DNA from 2 places in the Pseudomonas sp. TMB3-21 genome. Region 2 is predicted to be linked to the other one. Evidence: riboswitches for the same ligand, from Rfam matches in the RefSeq annotation. Region 2 holds a riboswitch; the other holds the start of a gene.
The links. A riboswitch is a leader RNA that binds a small molecule or an ion and turns the genes downstream of it on or off. The one in region 2 is predicted to bind cobalamin.
Positions count from the first base shown of each region.

Region 1: linked by a shared signal. The riboswitch ahead of cobW (cobalamin biosynthesis protein CobW) and the one ahead of ACYZTS_RS17740 (ABC transporter substrate-binding protein) in region 2 are both predicted to bind cobalamin.

Region 1 covers NZ_CM142718.1:4,576,431-4,583,550, forward strand. The annotation lists gene cobN (cobaltochelatase subunit CobN) at 1-2,153, opposite strand, end outside; gene cobW (cobalamin biosynthesis protein CobW) at 2,157-3,218, opposite strand; cobalamin riboswitch at 3,317-3,530, opposite strand; cobalamin riboswitch at 3,837-4,063, shown strand; gene ACYZTS_RS20770 (CbtB domain-containing protein) at 4,182-4,376, shown strand; gene ACYZTS_RS20775 (CbtA family protein) at 4,388-5,092, shown strand; gene ACYZTS_RS20780 (cobalamin biosynthesis protein) at 5,089-5,502, shown strand; gene cobM (precorrin-4 C(11)-methyltransferase) at 5,585-6,331, shown strand; gene nfuA (Fe-S biogenesis protein NfuA) at 6,446-7,030, opposite strand; gene ACYZTS_RS20795 (acyltransferase family protein) at 7,088-7,120, opposite strand, start outside.
Region 2 covers NZ_CM142718.1:3,864,342-3,871,461, reverse strand. The annotation lists gene ACYZTS_RS17755 (amidase) at 1-963, shown strand, start outside; gene ACYZTS_RS17750 (GlxA family transcriptional regulator) at 1,003-2,013, opposite strand; gene ACYZTS_RS17745 (chorismate mutase) at 2,171-2,737, shown strand; cobalamin riboswitch at 2,800-2,995, shown strand; gene ACYZTS_RS17740 (ABC transporter substrate-binding protein) at 3,117-4,133, shown strand; gene ACYZTS_RS17735 (FecCD family ABC transporter permease) at 4,142-5,146, shown strand; gene ACYZTS_RS17730 (ABC transporter ATP-binding protein) at 5,143-5,931, shown strand; gene ACYZTS_RS17725 (MFS transporter) at 5,991-7,120, opposite strand, start outside.

The DNA of each region.
Region 1 (7,120 bases), 710 kb from region 2:
CGCAGCAACGCCAGCAACGTATCAATGCGCAGACGCCCGCTCGGTGACTCGCCGAAAATGTGCAAGCCATCGCGGATTTGCGACTCTTTCAAATCGCACAGATAGGTATCCAGACGCGGCAGCCAGATCGCCGCATCGGCATCACTGTCCAGCTTCTCGTCCAGTTGCAATTCGCGATCGATGTGCGTGTCGCGCACCAGTTGCAGAATGTCGCGCTGCAACTCGCGGGCACGGCGCGGATCGAGCAGTTGCGCCTCGTAATATTCGTCTGCCAACAGTTCGAGGTTGCGCAGTGGCCCATAGGTTTCTGCGCGAGTCAGCGGCGGCATCAGGTGGTCGATGATGACTGCTTGCGTGCGCCGCTTGGCCTGCGCGCCCTCGCCCGGATCGTTGACGATAAAGGGATAAATGTTCGGCATCGGCCCGAGCAACGCATCCGGCCAGCAGTGCTCCGAGAGCCCGACACCCTTGCCCGGCAGCCATTCGAGGTTGCCATGCTTGCCGACATGGATTACCGCGTGGGCACCGTAGGTGTTTCGCAGCCAGAAATAGAACGCCAGATAACCATGTGGTGGCACCAGATCAGGGTCGTGATACACCGCACTCGGGTCGACCTGATAACCGCGCGCTGGCTGGATCCCGACGAAGGTCAGGCCAAAGCGCAGCCCGGCGATCATCATCCGTCCGCCACGGTACATCGGATCGCTGTCCGGCGGCCCCCAGCGTTCCAGCACGGCTTGGCGATTGGCCTGCGGCAACGCGTCGAACATCTGCAGGTAGTCATCAAGCGGAAGGCTTTGATGACAAGGACGCTGGTCGAGGGTGTCGAGGTCATTGCTGACGCCGCCGAGCAATTGCTGGATCAACGCGGTGCCACTGTCCGGCAGTTCGGCCGGCAGCGGGTAACCTTGCTGATGCAACGCCCGCAGGATATTCAGTGCTGCGGCCGGGGTGTCGAGACCGACGCCATTGCCGATGCGTCCGTCGCGGGTCGGGTAGTTGGCGAGGATCAGGGCGATGCGTTTTTCCGTGTTGGGTACACGCGCCAGATCAACCCAGCGCCGCGCCAGTTCAGCGACAAAATCCATGCGTTCGGGCTGGGCTCGATAGCACACGACGTCCGACTGACTGCGCTCGCTGCGCCACGCCAGATCCTTGAAACTGATCGGGCGGCTGATGATTCGCCCGTCCAGTTCCGGCAGCGCAATGTGCATCGCCAGGTCACGGGGGCCAAGGCCCTGCTCGCTGGCGCGCCAGCCGGGCTCGTTGTCCTGCGCACAAATCGCCTGAATAACCGGAATATTGCGGCGAAAGGGTCGCAAATGCGGCGCTTCAGGGCTGGACTGGGCGAAACCGGTGGTGTTGAGAATGACACTGGCGCCAACCTCATCAAGCCAGTCCTCGACCACCGTCAGGCAGCCGGGTTCTTTCAGACTGGCCACGGCAATCGGCAACGGATTGAAGCCGGCCGCTTGCAGGCGCTGGCAAAAGACATCGATGAACGCAGTGTTCGCGGCCTGCAAGTGCGAGCGATAAAACAGCACCGCCGCCACGGCTTGACCGGGCTGCCATTCGCCTTGCCAGTCACTCAGGTTCGCAGGGCTTTTGCGCGGATGGTAGATCGCGGTGCGTGGCAGGGTTTGTGGCTCGGCCCAGGCGTAATCGCGACCGAGCCAACCGCTCGCCAGGCAATGAAAGAAGTTCAGCGCATTGTTCATTCCGCCCTGACGCAGAAACTGCCAGAGGCGATCGCGATCTTCCGCATTCACGGTGCTGAGGTCGCTAAGCTCCGGGTCCGGGCGATCATCACCCGGCACCAGAATCAGCTGCACGCCGCGCGCGGCCAGCTCGACCAGGCGCTCGACGCCGTAACGCCAATAGCCGATGCCGCCGTGCAGGGAAATCAGAATGACCTTGGCGTGGCGCAATACATCGTCGACGTACAAATCCACCGACGCATGATTTTGCACCTGCATCGGATTGGCCAAGCGAACGCTCGGGTAATCATCGGGCAATTGCTGCGCCGCTTCCGCGAGCAACGCGAGGCTGGAATCGCCGCTGCACAAGATCACCAGCTCGGCGGGCGTCTGGCCGAGGTCGGCAATATTGTCATCCGAAACAAAGCCGCCGGGCTGGGTCCTGAGCAGGTGCATGGCTTAAGCGCTGAGCGCGGCGCGCAGTTGCGCTTCAAGCAACGCGGCGTCGAGCTCCTGACCGATCAGCACCAGGCGCGTGGTGCGCGCTTCATCGGCTCCCCACTGACGGTCGAAATGCTTGTCGAACCGCGTACCCACGCCCTGAATCAGCAGGCGCATCGGTTTGTTCGGGATCGCCGCGAACCCTTTCACGCGCAGAATGCCGTGCTTGACCACCAGTTGCGTCAGCGCATCCAGCAGCAGGCTTTCGTCGGCTTGCGGCAGTTCGATGGAGATGGAGTCGAAGGCATCGTGGTCGTGATCGTCTTCACCTTCATGGTGATGATCGTGATGGCTGTGGCGGCTGTCGATGTGTTCTTCGGAACCGGCGCCGAGGCCGATCAGTACGTCCAGTGGCACGCGGCCGCTGCTGGCTTCGATGACCTTGACGGCGGGCGGCAGTTCTTCGGCGACTTCCAGGCGCACGCGGGCAAGGTCTTCGGGGCTGATCAGATCGGACTTGTTGAGGATCACCAGGTCGGCACTCGCCAGTTGATCGGCGAACAACTCATGCAGCGGCGATTCGTGGTCCAGATTCGGGTCGAGTTTGCGCTGGGCATCCACCTGATCCGGGAACGCCGCGAAAGTGCCGGCGGCAACGGCCGGGCTGTCGACCACGGTGATCACCGCGTCAACCGTGCAGGCGCTGCGGATTTCCGGCCACTGGAAGGCTTGCACCAAGGGTTTCGGCAGGGCCAGGCCCGAGGTTTCGATGAGGATGTGATCAAGGTCGCCGCGACGGGCAACCAGCTCACGCATCACCGGGAAAAATTCTTCCTGAACGGTGCAGCACAGGCAGCCGTTGGCCAGTTCATAGACGCGGCCGTTGGCTTCCTCTTCAGTGCAGCCGATCGAACATTGCTTGAGGATTTCGCCGTCGATGCCCAGCTCGCCAAACTCGTTGACGATCACCGCGATACGACGCCCCTGAGCATTGTCGAGCATGTGCCGCAGCAAGGTGGTTTTGCCCGAGCCGAGGAAACCGGTAACGATGGTGACGGGAAGTTTGGCCAGTGTTTTCATCGGATGCCCTATCGCAAGGTGGCGGGCATACGGGACGACAATCGCTGCGACAGACGCGCGCGGAAGAGTTCGCCACCGGATCACCCCGCCCGGTTGTAGTGAGAATCTGTGTCGAGGCAGGTCTCCTGGCTGACGGTGTGCCGGCCGTTGGGCCTGGCATTCGCTGCGCCTTCCCGCGGATCCGTAGGACAGGATCTGCAGTGGCGTGGCAGCAAACAGCACCGTTCACAGTTGCGGGGGCAGCCGCGGCATTGACCGCGTTCCCTTCTTAGCTTCGGCAAGTGCCGAAGAACCTCGAAGGCGCAAGGCTACGCATCGCGTGGGAGCGGGTCAATGTCCGGGAGTCGTCGCCGACGATTGTGGTCAGGGGACTTGCTTTTATTGAAGGGCTTGCCTGTGATGAGGATTTTCCTGTGGCGAGGGGGCTTGCCCCCGTTCGGCGGCGAAGCCGTCGTCAGACCTGCTCGCGCGGTATTTCTGGAAGAATGATGGGGTCGCTTCGCAACCCAACGGGGGCAAGCCCCCTCGCCACAGGCAAATCTCCTTACCACAGGCAAGCCCCCTCGGCACAAAGATGAGAACCCATGCTAATTGACGCCAAACCCCCGCCCATGCTCTCCTACACGCTTTGTTACGGGTGCCCTTCACAGGGTGAAACGGGAAACCGGTGAATCATGTGCTTTACTCAAGGCCATGTCAGTCCGGTGCTGCCCCCGCAACGGTAAGCGAGCGAAGCGTCAGATCCACTGTGTCGGGTTATCGACATGGGAAGGTGGTGCTTGCAGGTTTCGGCTGACGCCAAACCCCTCGTGAGCCCGGAGACCGGCCCGCAACACACAGTGATCGTTTCGTTCGCTGAATGACAAACCCGCGGTGGGCGGGCGCTGTTCGAACCTCTGCGTGCCTGATCCGCAGGGATTTCATGCGCTCTATTCACCCGCTGACAGACCAGAGGGAAGCGCCATGTCGACCATCAGCAGCACCGGCAGCACTGCCGATAAAAGCACCACCACAACCCTGACCCAACGCCTGACTGCTGCCGTATGTGCATCGATCCTTGGTGTGTCCCTGGTGTATTTCGCCGGTTTCTCGCACATTGAAGCGGTCCACAACGCCGCGCACGATACCCGTCACAGCGCTGCCTTCCCGTGCCATTGAGACCTGCCGACATGATCAAGCGTATCGCGCAAACCGCAGGTTTCTCCGGGCTGCTGGCCGCCCTGTTGCTGACACTGCTACAAAGCTTCTGGGTTTCGCCGCTGATTACCCAGGCCGAGACCTACGAAAAATCCGAACCGGCTGCCGTTGAACTTCACGAGCACGCTGCCGGTGCGGCCGCACACAGCCACGATGGCGAAGCATGGGAACCGCAAGATGGCTGGCAGCGCGTGCTGGCCACCACCGGTGGCAACCTCGTAGTGGCCGTCGGTTTCGCCTTGATGCTCGCCGGTCTTTACACCCTGCGCGCGCCGACCAAAACCGCTCAGGGCCTGCTCTGGGGTCTGGCCGGTTACGCGACCTTCGTGCTGGCGCCGACACTGGGCCTGCCACCTGAGTTGCCGGGCACGGCCGCCGCCGATCTGGCCCAGCGCCAGGTCTGGTGGATCTGCACGGCCGCTTCCACCGCAGTCGGCATCGCCTTGATCGTGTTCAGCCGTCATTGGTTGATGAAGGTTCTGGGCGTGGCAATCCTCGCCGTCCCGCACGTGATCGGCGCACCGCAGCCGGAAGTACATTCGATGCTCGCCCCGCAAGCGCTGGAATCACAGTTCAAAATCGCTTCGCAGTTGACCAACATCGCCTTCTGGCTGGCCCTGGGCCTGATCAGTGCATGGTTGTTCCGCCGTAAAAGCGCTGGTCAATACGACGCATGACAGATGCCAGCGCAGCGCCGACATTAGTGATCGGCCTGGGCTGCCAGCGCGGCTGCCCGGCCAGCACGTTGCGGGCCCTGCTCGATCAGGCCCTGCAAGCGCATCAGATCGGGCTTCATCAGATCAAGGCCCTGGCCAGTATCGATTTGAAGCGTGAGGAAGCGGGCCTGACAGAACTGGCTGAACAGCTGGCGTTGCCCTTGACGTATTTCAGCAGCGAACAACTGGCCGGTTATCAGCTGCAACTCAGCCACCGCTCAGACATCGCGTTCGAGCGCACCGGCTGTTATGGCGTAGCGGAAAGCGCAGCGCTGGCGCTGGCCGAGCAGTTGAACCAGGCGCCGGCGAAATTGCTGATATGTCGGCAGAAATACGCCCAAGCCACACTCGCTTTGGCCTCCACAGCGTAGTAACCCCGATTACTTCCATCTTTGATCATGAGCAAACTTCATCTGAAGCGTTGCCCAGCCTTCTTTCTGACAGGAACCGACGATGACCGTCTACTTCATTGGCGCAGGTCCCGGCGATCCGGAATTGATCACGGTCAAGGGCCAACGGCTGATCCGCAGTTGCCCGGTGATCATCTACGCCGGCTCGCTGGTCCCGGCCGCTGTCCTCGAAGGCCATCAGGCGGAACACGTGATAAACAGCGCCGAGTTGCATCTAGAACAGATCATCGAACTGATCAAGAGCGCGCATGCCAAGGGTCAGAATGTGGCGCGCGTGCATTCCGGCGACCCAAGCCTGTACGGCGCCATCGGCGAGCAGATTCGCTACCTGCGCGAGCACGACATCCCGTTTGAAATCATTCCCGGCGTGACCGCGACAGCAGCGTGCGCGGCGCTGTTGGGGGCTGAACTGACGCTGCCGAACGTCTCGCAAAGCGTGATTCTGACGCGGTATGCCGACAAGACCGCGATGCCCGCCGGTGAAGAACTGGGCAATCTTGCGCAGCATGGCGCGACCATGGCGATCCATCTGGGGGTCAATCACCTTGATAAAATTTTGCTGGAATTGCTGCCGCATTACGGCGCTGACTGCCCTATCGCAGTGATCCACCGGGCGACGTGGCCGGATCAGGATTGGGTGGTGGGCACGCTGGCGGATATTGCCGAGAAAGTTGCAGCCAAGGGATTTCGCCGCACAGCGTTGATTCTGGTAGGCCGGGTATTGGGCAGTGATCAGTTCAGCGAGTCCTCGCTGTACCGTGCCGGGCATGCGCATCTATATCGCCCCTGAGCGCTTGCCACTCGTTCCCACGCGTGGGAACGATCAAGCACTGCGCAGTGACACGATCACCCATAAAAAAACGGCACTCACGGGTGCCGTTTTTTTGTTTCTGCAGCGAACACCTTAGTAGTAGGCGTTTTCTTTCTGCGTATGGTCTGTCACGTCACGCACACCCTTCAATTCGGGAATGCGCTCGAGCAAGGTCCGCTCGATGCCTTCGCGAAGGGTCACGTCGGCCTGACCGCAGCCCTGGCAACCGCCGCCGAACTTCAATACGGCGATGCCGTCGTCAACCACGTCGATCAAGCTGACCTGACCGCCATGGCTCGCCAGCCCCGGGTTGATCTCGGTCTGCAGATAATAGTTGATACGCTCGTTGACCGGGCTGTCGGCGTTGACCATCGGCACTTTGGCATTCGGCGCCTTGATGGTCAGTTGGCCGCCCATGCGGTCAGTGGCGTAGTCGACGACCGCGTCGTCCAGGAAAGCTTCGCTGAACGAATCGATGTAAGCAGTAAAGCTTTTCAGCCCCAGTGCGGTGTCTTCAGGTTTTTCTTCGCCTGGCTTGCAGTAGGCAATGCAGGTTTCTGCGTACTGGGTGCCAGGCTGGGTAATGAAAACGCGGATGCCGATGCCCGGGGTATTCTGCTTGGAGAGCAGATCAGCCAGGTAATCGTGGGCGGCGTCAGTAATAGTAATAGCGGTCATGGAAACTCCTCGCAGGCTTGGGCGCAGTTTACGCCAATCATCGCGCCGGACAAAGTCCTAGTATTTTTGTCGGGAAAGAGCCAGCTCGCT
Region 2 (7,120 bases):
TGGCGTTTGCAACCCTGGGTGCCGATTCCGAGCGTTGCCTCGGTGCGCCCGGCCGCTTATCCGCAATTGGCGGCTGATAGCGCTGCGCTGGCCGGCAAGCGCTTCGGCATACCGCGCATGTACATCAACGCCGACCCCGACGCAGGCACCGCGCAGGCGCCCGGCATTGGCGGGCCAACGGGCCAACGGATCAACACGCGGCCTTCGGTCATCGCCCTTTGGCAAGAGGCCCGACACGCGCTCGAAGCTGCCGGCGCGCAAGTGATCGACGTCGACTTCCCGCTGGTCTCCAATTGCGAAGGCGATCGTCCAGGCGCACCGACGGTGTTCACGCGAGGCCTGGTGTCCAAGGAATTTCTCCACCACGAATTGTGGGACCTGACCGCCTGGGCCTTCGATGATTTTCTGCAAGCCAACGGCGATCCGCAGCTGAACCGCCTTGTGGATGTCGACGGCCCGCTGATTTTCCCGCACGACCCCGGCACCCTGCCCAACCGTGAAGGCGATCTCGTCGCCGGCATGGACGAATACGTGCGCATGGCTGAACGCGGCATCACGCCGTGGAATGAAATCAGCACGGTGGCGGACGGCTTGCGCGGGCTCGAGCAAACCCGGCGCATCGACCTTGAGGACTGGATGGATGAACTGGGCCTGGATGCGGTGCTGTTCCCGACCGTCGCAGACGTCGCACCGGCCAATGCCGATATCGAGCCAGCGTCGGCCGATATTGCCTGGAGCAACGGCGTCTGGGTGGCCAACGGCAACCTCGCCATCCGTCATCTCGGCGTGCCCACGGTGACGGTGCCGATGGGCGTGATGGCAGATATCGGCATGCCGGTCGGGCTGACATTTGCCGGGCGCGCCTACGACGATTCCAACCTGTTGCGCTTCGCCTCGGCATTCGAATCGACAGGGTCAAAACGCCTGATCCCGCCGCGCACTCCGCCGCTGTCTGCCCGCTGAAAAATCGGGACTGGAGCATTCAGTCCCGCCTCTCCAAGGCTACTTGACCAGACGCTTTTCCTTGGACGGCCGATAGCCGAAATAGGCGCTGTAGCATTTACTGAAGTGGCTGGGCGACACAAAGCCACAAGCCACCAGTACGTCCACCTGGGACAGTTCCGTGTGCTGCAGTAACCGCCGGGCCTCGGTGATGCGCAGCTCCATGTAATAGCGTTGCGGCGTGGTACCCAGTTGTTCCTTGAACAAACGCTCCAGCTGGCGGCGTGAACGACCGGCGTAAATCGCCAACTGCTCCAGTTCCAGCGGTTCTTCAAGGTTGGCGTCCATCAGCTTCACCACTTCTCGCAGCGGTGCACTGACGCAGACATTTTCCGCCAGCTTGATGCGCCGATAGCGCGATTCCTCGAACGCCAGAATATCCTCGATGCCTTCAACCAGCGCCTTGTCGTGCAAGCCCTTGATCCAGTCCAGCGCCATGTGAAAAGCCCCCGAAGGGCTGGACGCGGTAAGCCGGTCTCGATCGATCACATAAGGTTCGCTGGTGACATGGGTGGCTTTGGAAATTTCCGCCAGTGCCGGACGGTGCTCGGGGTGAATCGCACAGCGGTAGCCATCGAGCACCCCCGCGCTGCCGAGAAACCACGCGCCGTTCCACAGGCCGGCAAGGATAACGCCGTGATCCGCCGCCAGCCGCAGCAAGTAGTTGAGTTCATCGCCGGCGTTCAGTTCGGTGCGGTAGCCGCCGCAAATCACCAACAGATCGAGGTCATGGATTGCCGATGTATCGATGCGCCCGTCGGGGCGGATCACCAGACCGAGGTCGCTGATGACCTCGCCGTCATGCAGGCCGAAGGTGCGCGATGAGAACAAACCCGGGCGCAGCAGATTGGCCGTGACGATCGTGTCCAGCGCTTGGGTGAATGCGGGCAGGGAGAAATGCTCAAGCAGCAGGAAACCGGTGCGGGTGATCCGAGCCGGCTGAGATGGCTCATTCAGATAGCGGAGGTTTTTGCCCTTCATGCCACCGCTGAATTGACGTCTTTCGGTCAAGGTGCGACTCACTCGGCTGCGTTGATGAACCTGGCGTCAGGTGCGCTGATGAAACGCCATGCTAACCGTAGATCTTCGACAAATATATCAATCCTGATACATGCCCCCTCGCACCTGTGGTACATAACCATGACCGCGCGATCCAAGAGGTTTGCTTATGTGCCGCTCTTCCCGTTTGCCGCTGCTCGCCGCCCTGCTCGCTCTGTTCGCGGGCGCCGGACACGCCGCCACGCCTTCGCCGGCACCCGACAGTCTGCAACCGCTGCTGGCGACCATGTACGAACGCCTGAACATCGGCGATCTGGCGGCGTTGGCCAAGTGGGACAGCGGCAAGCCGATCCAGGACAACGCGCGGGAGGCGCTGGTCATCGCCGATGCACGCAGGCAGGCCACGCAGAACAAGGTCAACGCGGACGAGTTCGCCGACCTGATCGCCGCGCAGATTGAGGCCAGCAAAGTGGTGCAATACGGGCGACTTGCGCAATGGCAGGCAGCGGGCAAGGCGCCCCCTACCCCTCGACTAGATCTGGAGAAGCAGATTCGCCCGCAACTGGATCAGTTGCAGCAGCGTCTGTTGCAGCAATATGCGGCTTTTTCGCGGTATCGCACCGACCCGGATTGCCCGCACTGGCTGGGCAAGACCCGCGCAACGTTGATCAAGGATCAACTGCACGGTCAGGCGCTGATCCGCGCGTCCGGTGAACTGTGTGCCGTCGGCCGCTGACGCCAGGCCTCCTCGACATCGCACCCGCTGAAAAAAATCCGGACCGCTACGACGCCCGATCGACTACCATGCCCGCCGCCGGTTTCCAAATGGGATTAATAGGGAATCCGAGGTGCCTTGCATGGCATCAAACGGAACTGCCCCCGCAACTGTAGATGCCGAGCCTGCTCCTCAACTGCCACTGGGATGATTCCCGGGAAGGCTGGAGCCAGGCGACGACGCATCAGTCAGGAGACCTGCCGGCCAAGCAAATCACTAACCGGCGGGGTGTCCGGGAAGGACATCCTTGCGCCCGGTTCCCGAGTTACAACGGCAGCGATCAACGATGTGTTTCCAGTCCGTACCCTGCTTTTATGTACGGTCAACCGGAGATTGCGTCATGCGGCTGTCGCGCCTTGCCACCCTCGTCACTGCCTTGGGTTTTTCCACCCTCGCCCATGCGGCACCGACTCACTATCCCCTGACGGTGGAAAACTGCGGCAGCACGCTGACGTTTGCCCAGGCGCCGAGCCGCGCGGTGACCATTGGCCAGGCCGGCACCGAGATGCTCTACGCCATGGGCCTGAGCGACAAGGTGGTCGGCACTTCGTTGTGGTTCAACAATGTGTTGGCGCAATACCAGCCCGTCAATGACCGCATCGAGCGTCTGGCCGACAACGAACCGAGTTTTGAAGCGGTGATCGGCAAGCGTCCGCAACTGGTCGCCGTCGAGCTGGAATGGATGGTCGGGCCGCAAGGCGCGGTCGGCACCCGCGAGCAGTTTCATGAGATGAACATCGCGACCTACCTGATACCCTCCGATTGCGAAGCCAAGGACAACCTGGTCGGCGCCGACGGCACGCGGCTCGAAGCCTTTCGCGTTGACAGCCTGTACAAAAGCATCAGCCAACTGGCGCAGATTTTCAACGTGCAGGCGCGCGGCCAACAACTGATAGCAACGCTCAAGGCCAGCCTGGCGAAGTCGGTGGCGACGGCCGCGCAGAACAAGGATTTGCGCCACACCAGCGCACTGTTCTGGTTCTCCAGCGCCAGCCTCGACATCGACCCTTACGTTGCCGGACACAAAGGCATTCCCGATTTCATGCTCAACACCCTGGGCGTGCGCAACGTGGTGGAATCCGACGAAGAATGGCCGACCGTGGGCTGGGAAACCATCGCCAAGGCCAACCCGACCTTTCTGGTGATCGCGCGCATGGACCGCCGCCGCTTCCCGGCTGACGACCACCTGAAAAAACTCGAATTCCTGCGCAGCGACCCGGTCACCCGCAACATGGACGCGGTGAAACACAACCGCATCATCATTCTCGATGCGATGGCCATGCAGGCCAGTGTGCGCATGTTCGAGGGTCTGGAAACCCTGGCGACGGCCATCCACGGCTACGACCTGGGGCAATGACGGCGATGCTGATGCGTACAGTCCTCGCGCTGGTGACCTTACTGGCGGCAGTGATTGCCGGCGTGACCATCGGTGAAACGGCCATTGAGCCGGGCGTGGTGTTTCAGGTGCTCGCGAACAAACTGTGGGCCGCCGGTCATGTGCTCGACCCGATCGATGAAGGCATCGTCTGGAATTACCGCCTGACCCGCGCCCTGGTCGCCGCGGCCTGTGGTGCCGGGCTGGCGACGTGCGGGGTGATTCTGCAATCGCTGTTGCGCAACCCGTTGGCCGATCCTTATCTGCTGGGCATTTCCGCCGGTGCCTCGACCGGCGCCGTGCTGGTGACGCTGCTGGGCTTGGGTGCGGGGCTGATTTCGCTGTCAGTCGGCGCGTTTGCCGGCGCGGTGGCAGCCTTCGCGGTGGTGGTGTTGCTGGCGCGGGCCAGCGGTGCGCCGGGGCGAACCGGGCAGATTATTCTGGCGGGGATCGCCGGCTCGCAGTTGTTTAATGCGCTGACCGCGTTTCTGATCACCAAGTCGGCCAGCGCCGAACAGGCGCGCGGCATCATGTTCTGGCTCTTGGGCAATCTCAGCGGGGTGCGCTGGCCGTCAGTGTGGCTGGCGGTTCCAGTGGCGTTGGTCGGTTTGCTTGTTTGCCTGTGGCATCGGCGCACACTCGACGCCTTCACGTTTGGTGCCGACTCGGCCGCCTCGCTAGGCATCGCGGTGCGTCCCGTGCAATTTCTGCTGATCAGTTGCGCGGCGCTGGTGACGGCGGTGATGGTCTCGATTGTCGGCTCGATCGGCTTCGTCGGGCTGGTCATCCCCCACGCTGCGCGGCTGTTGTTGGGCACCCAACATGCCCGCCTGTTGCCGGCCAGTGCGCTGGGGGGCGCGGTGTTCCTGATTGCCGCCGACATCCTCTCGCGCACGCTGATCAAAGGCCAGGTGATCCCGGTGGGCGTCATCACCGCGCTGGTCGGCGCGCCGGTGTTCGCGCTGATTCTGATCGGCCGAAGGAATGCGCGATGAATGCCGTGCAGTCTGTTGGCGACGCCGTGTTGCGATGTGAAGGCCTGGGGTTTCATGTTCGCGACGTCGAGCTTTTGCACAACGTCAATCTGGAGGTGCGACGCGGCGAAACCCTGGGCATTGTCGGGCCCAATGGCTCGGGCAAATCCACCCTGCTGAAACTGTTGGCCGGTTTGCGCATCCCCGGCCGGGGCGCCGTCTACCTCAATGGCAAAACACTCAAATCGGTGGCGCGACGTGCGATTGCGCAGACCCTCGCCGTGGTCGAGCAACAGGCCGATACGCTGGACACCATCAGCGTATTTGACGCCGTCGCCCTCGGCCGCACGCCCTGGCTGTCGGCCTTGCGCCCATGGTCGAGTGAGGATGACGCCATCGTCCAGCAGGCGTTGCGCGATGTCGATGCGGCGCATCTTGAAAGACGCAGCTGGCACAGTCTGTCCGGCGGCGAACGCCAACGCGTGCACATCGCCCGCGCACTGGCCCAGCGTCCACAGATTCTGCTGCTTGACGAGCCGACCAATCACCTGGATATCCAGCATCAACTGGCGATTATGCAAGTCGTGCAATCGTTGCCAGTGACCACGCTGATCGCCCTGCATGACCTGAATCAGGCGTTGAGTTGCGACCGTCTGGCGGTGCTCGAACGCGGGCGTCTAGTGGCGCTGGGCAAACCACTGGAAGTGCTGACGCCCCACCGTTTGCGCGAGACATTTGGCGTGCAGGCGCACTACCTGGTCGACCCGTTCGACGGCGCGCAGATTCTGCGGATCAGGCCGGCTTGAAGCCGGTGTGAAGCAAATAGCGCTGCCCTCCCCCTCACGGGAAAGGGCAGACACTGGTTTCAGGAGTGGTTGATGTCGCGGTCTTTGGTTTCCGGGAGGAAGAAGATCCCGAGTACCGCTGTCATCAGGGCGATCACGATCGGGTACCACAGGCCGTAGTAGATGTCGCCGGTCGCGGCAACCATCGCGAATGCCACGGTCGGCAGGAACCCGCCGAACCAGCCGTTACCGATGTGATACGGCAGCGACATCGAGGTGTAGCGAATGCGCGCCGGGAACAGTTCCACCAGCCACGCCGCGATTGGCCCGTAAACCATGGTCACATAGATCACCAGGATGGTCAGCAGGAGCAGCACCATCGGATAGTTGGTTTTCGCCGGGTCGGCTTTCTCCGGGTAACCGGCTTCCTTAAGCGCACCACCCAAGGTCGCGATGAAGGCGTCGTTGCGAGCCTTGAAATCGGCGCCCGGCATGTCGGTGCCTTCGAAGCTCGGGATGACCCTGTCGCCAATCCGTACTTGCGCGACTGTTCCCGCCGGCGCTTCTTCGTTCTTGTACGGGATGGCTTTCCTGGCCAACTGGGTCTTGGCGAGGTCGCAGGAGCTGGTGAATTTGGCCTTACCCACCGGGTCGAACTGGAACGAACACTGGTTGGGATCAGCAATCACCGTCACCGGGTTCTTCGCCTGCGCGGTGAACACATCGGGGTTACCGTACTGGGTCAGCGCATGGAAGATCGGAAAGTAGGTCAGCGCCGCAAGAATGCAGCCGGCCATGATGATGCCCTTACGCCCGATGCGGTCCGACAGGCTGCCGAAAATCACGAAGAACGGCGTGCCGATCAGCAACGAGCCGGCGATCAGCAGGTTAGCGGTCTGCGCGTCTATCTTCAGGGTTTGCAGGAGGAAGAACAGCGCGTAGAACTGCCCGGTGTACCACACGACTGCCTGGCCCGCAGTGCCGCCAAGCAGCGCCATGATGACAATTTTCAGGTTGTCCCAGCGGGCGAAAGACTCGGTCAGCGGCGCCTTGGATGACTTGCCTTCGGCCTTCATTTTCAGGAACACCGGCGACTCGCTCAGTTGCAGGCGGATATAGACCGAGACGATCAGCAGCAGGATCGACAGCAGGAACGGTATCCGCCAGCCCCACGCCTCAAAAGCTTCAGTGCCCAGAATGGTGCGGCAGG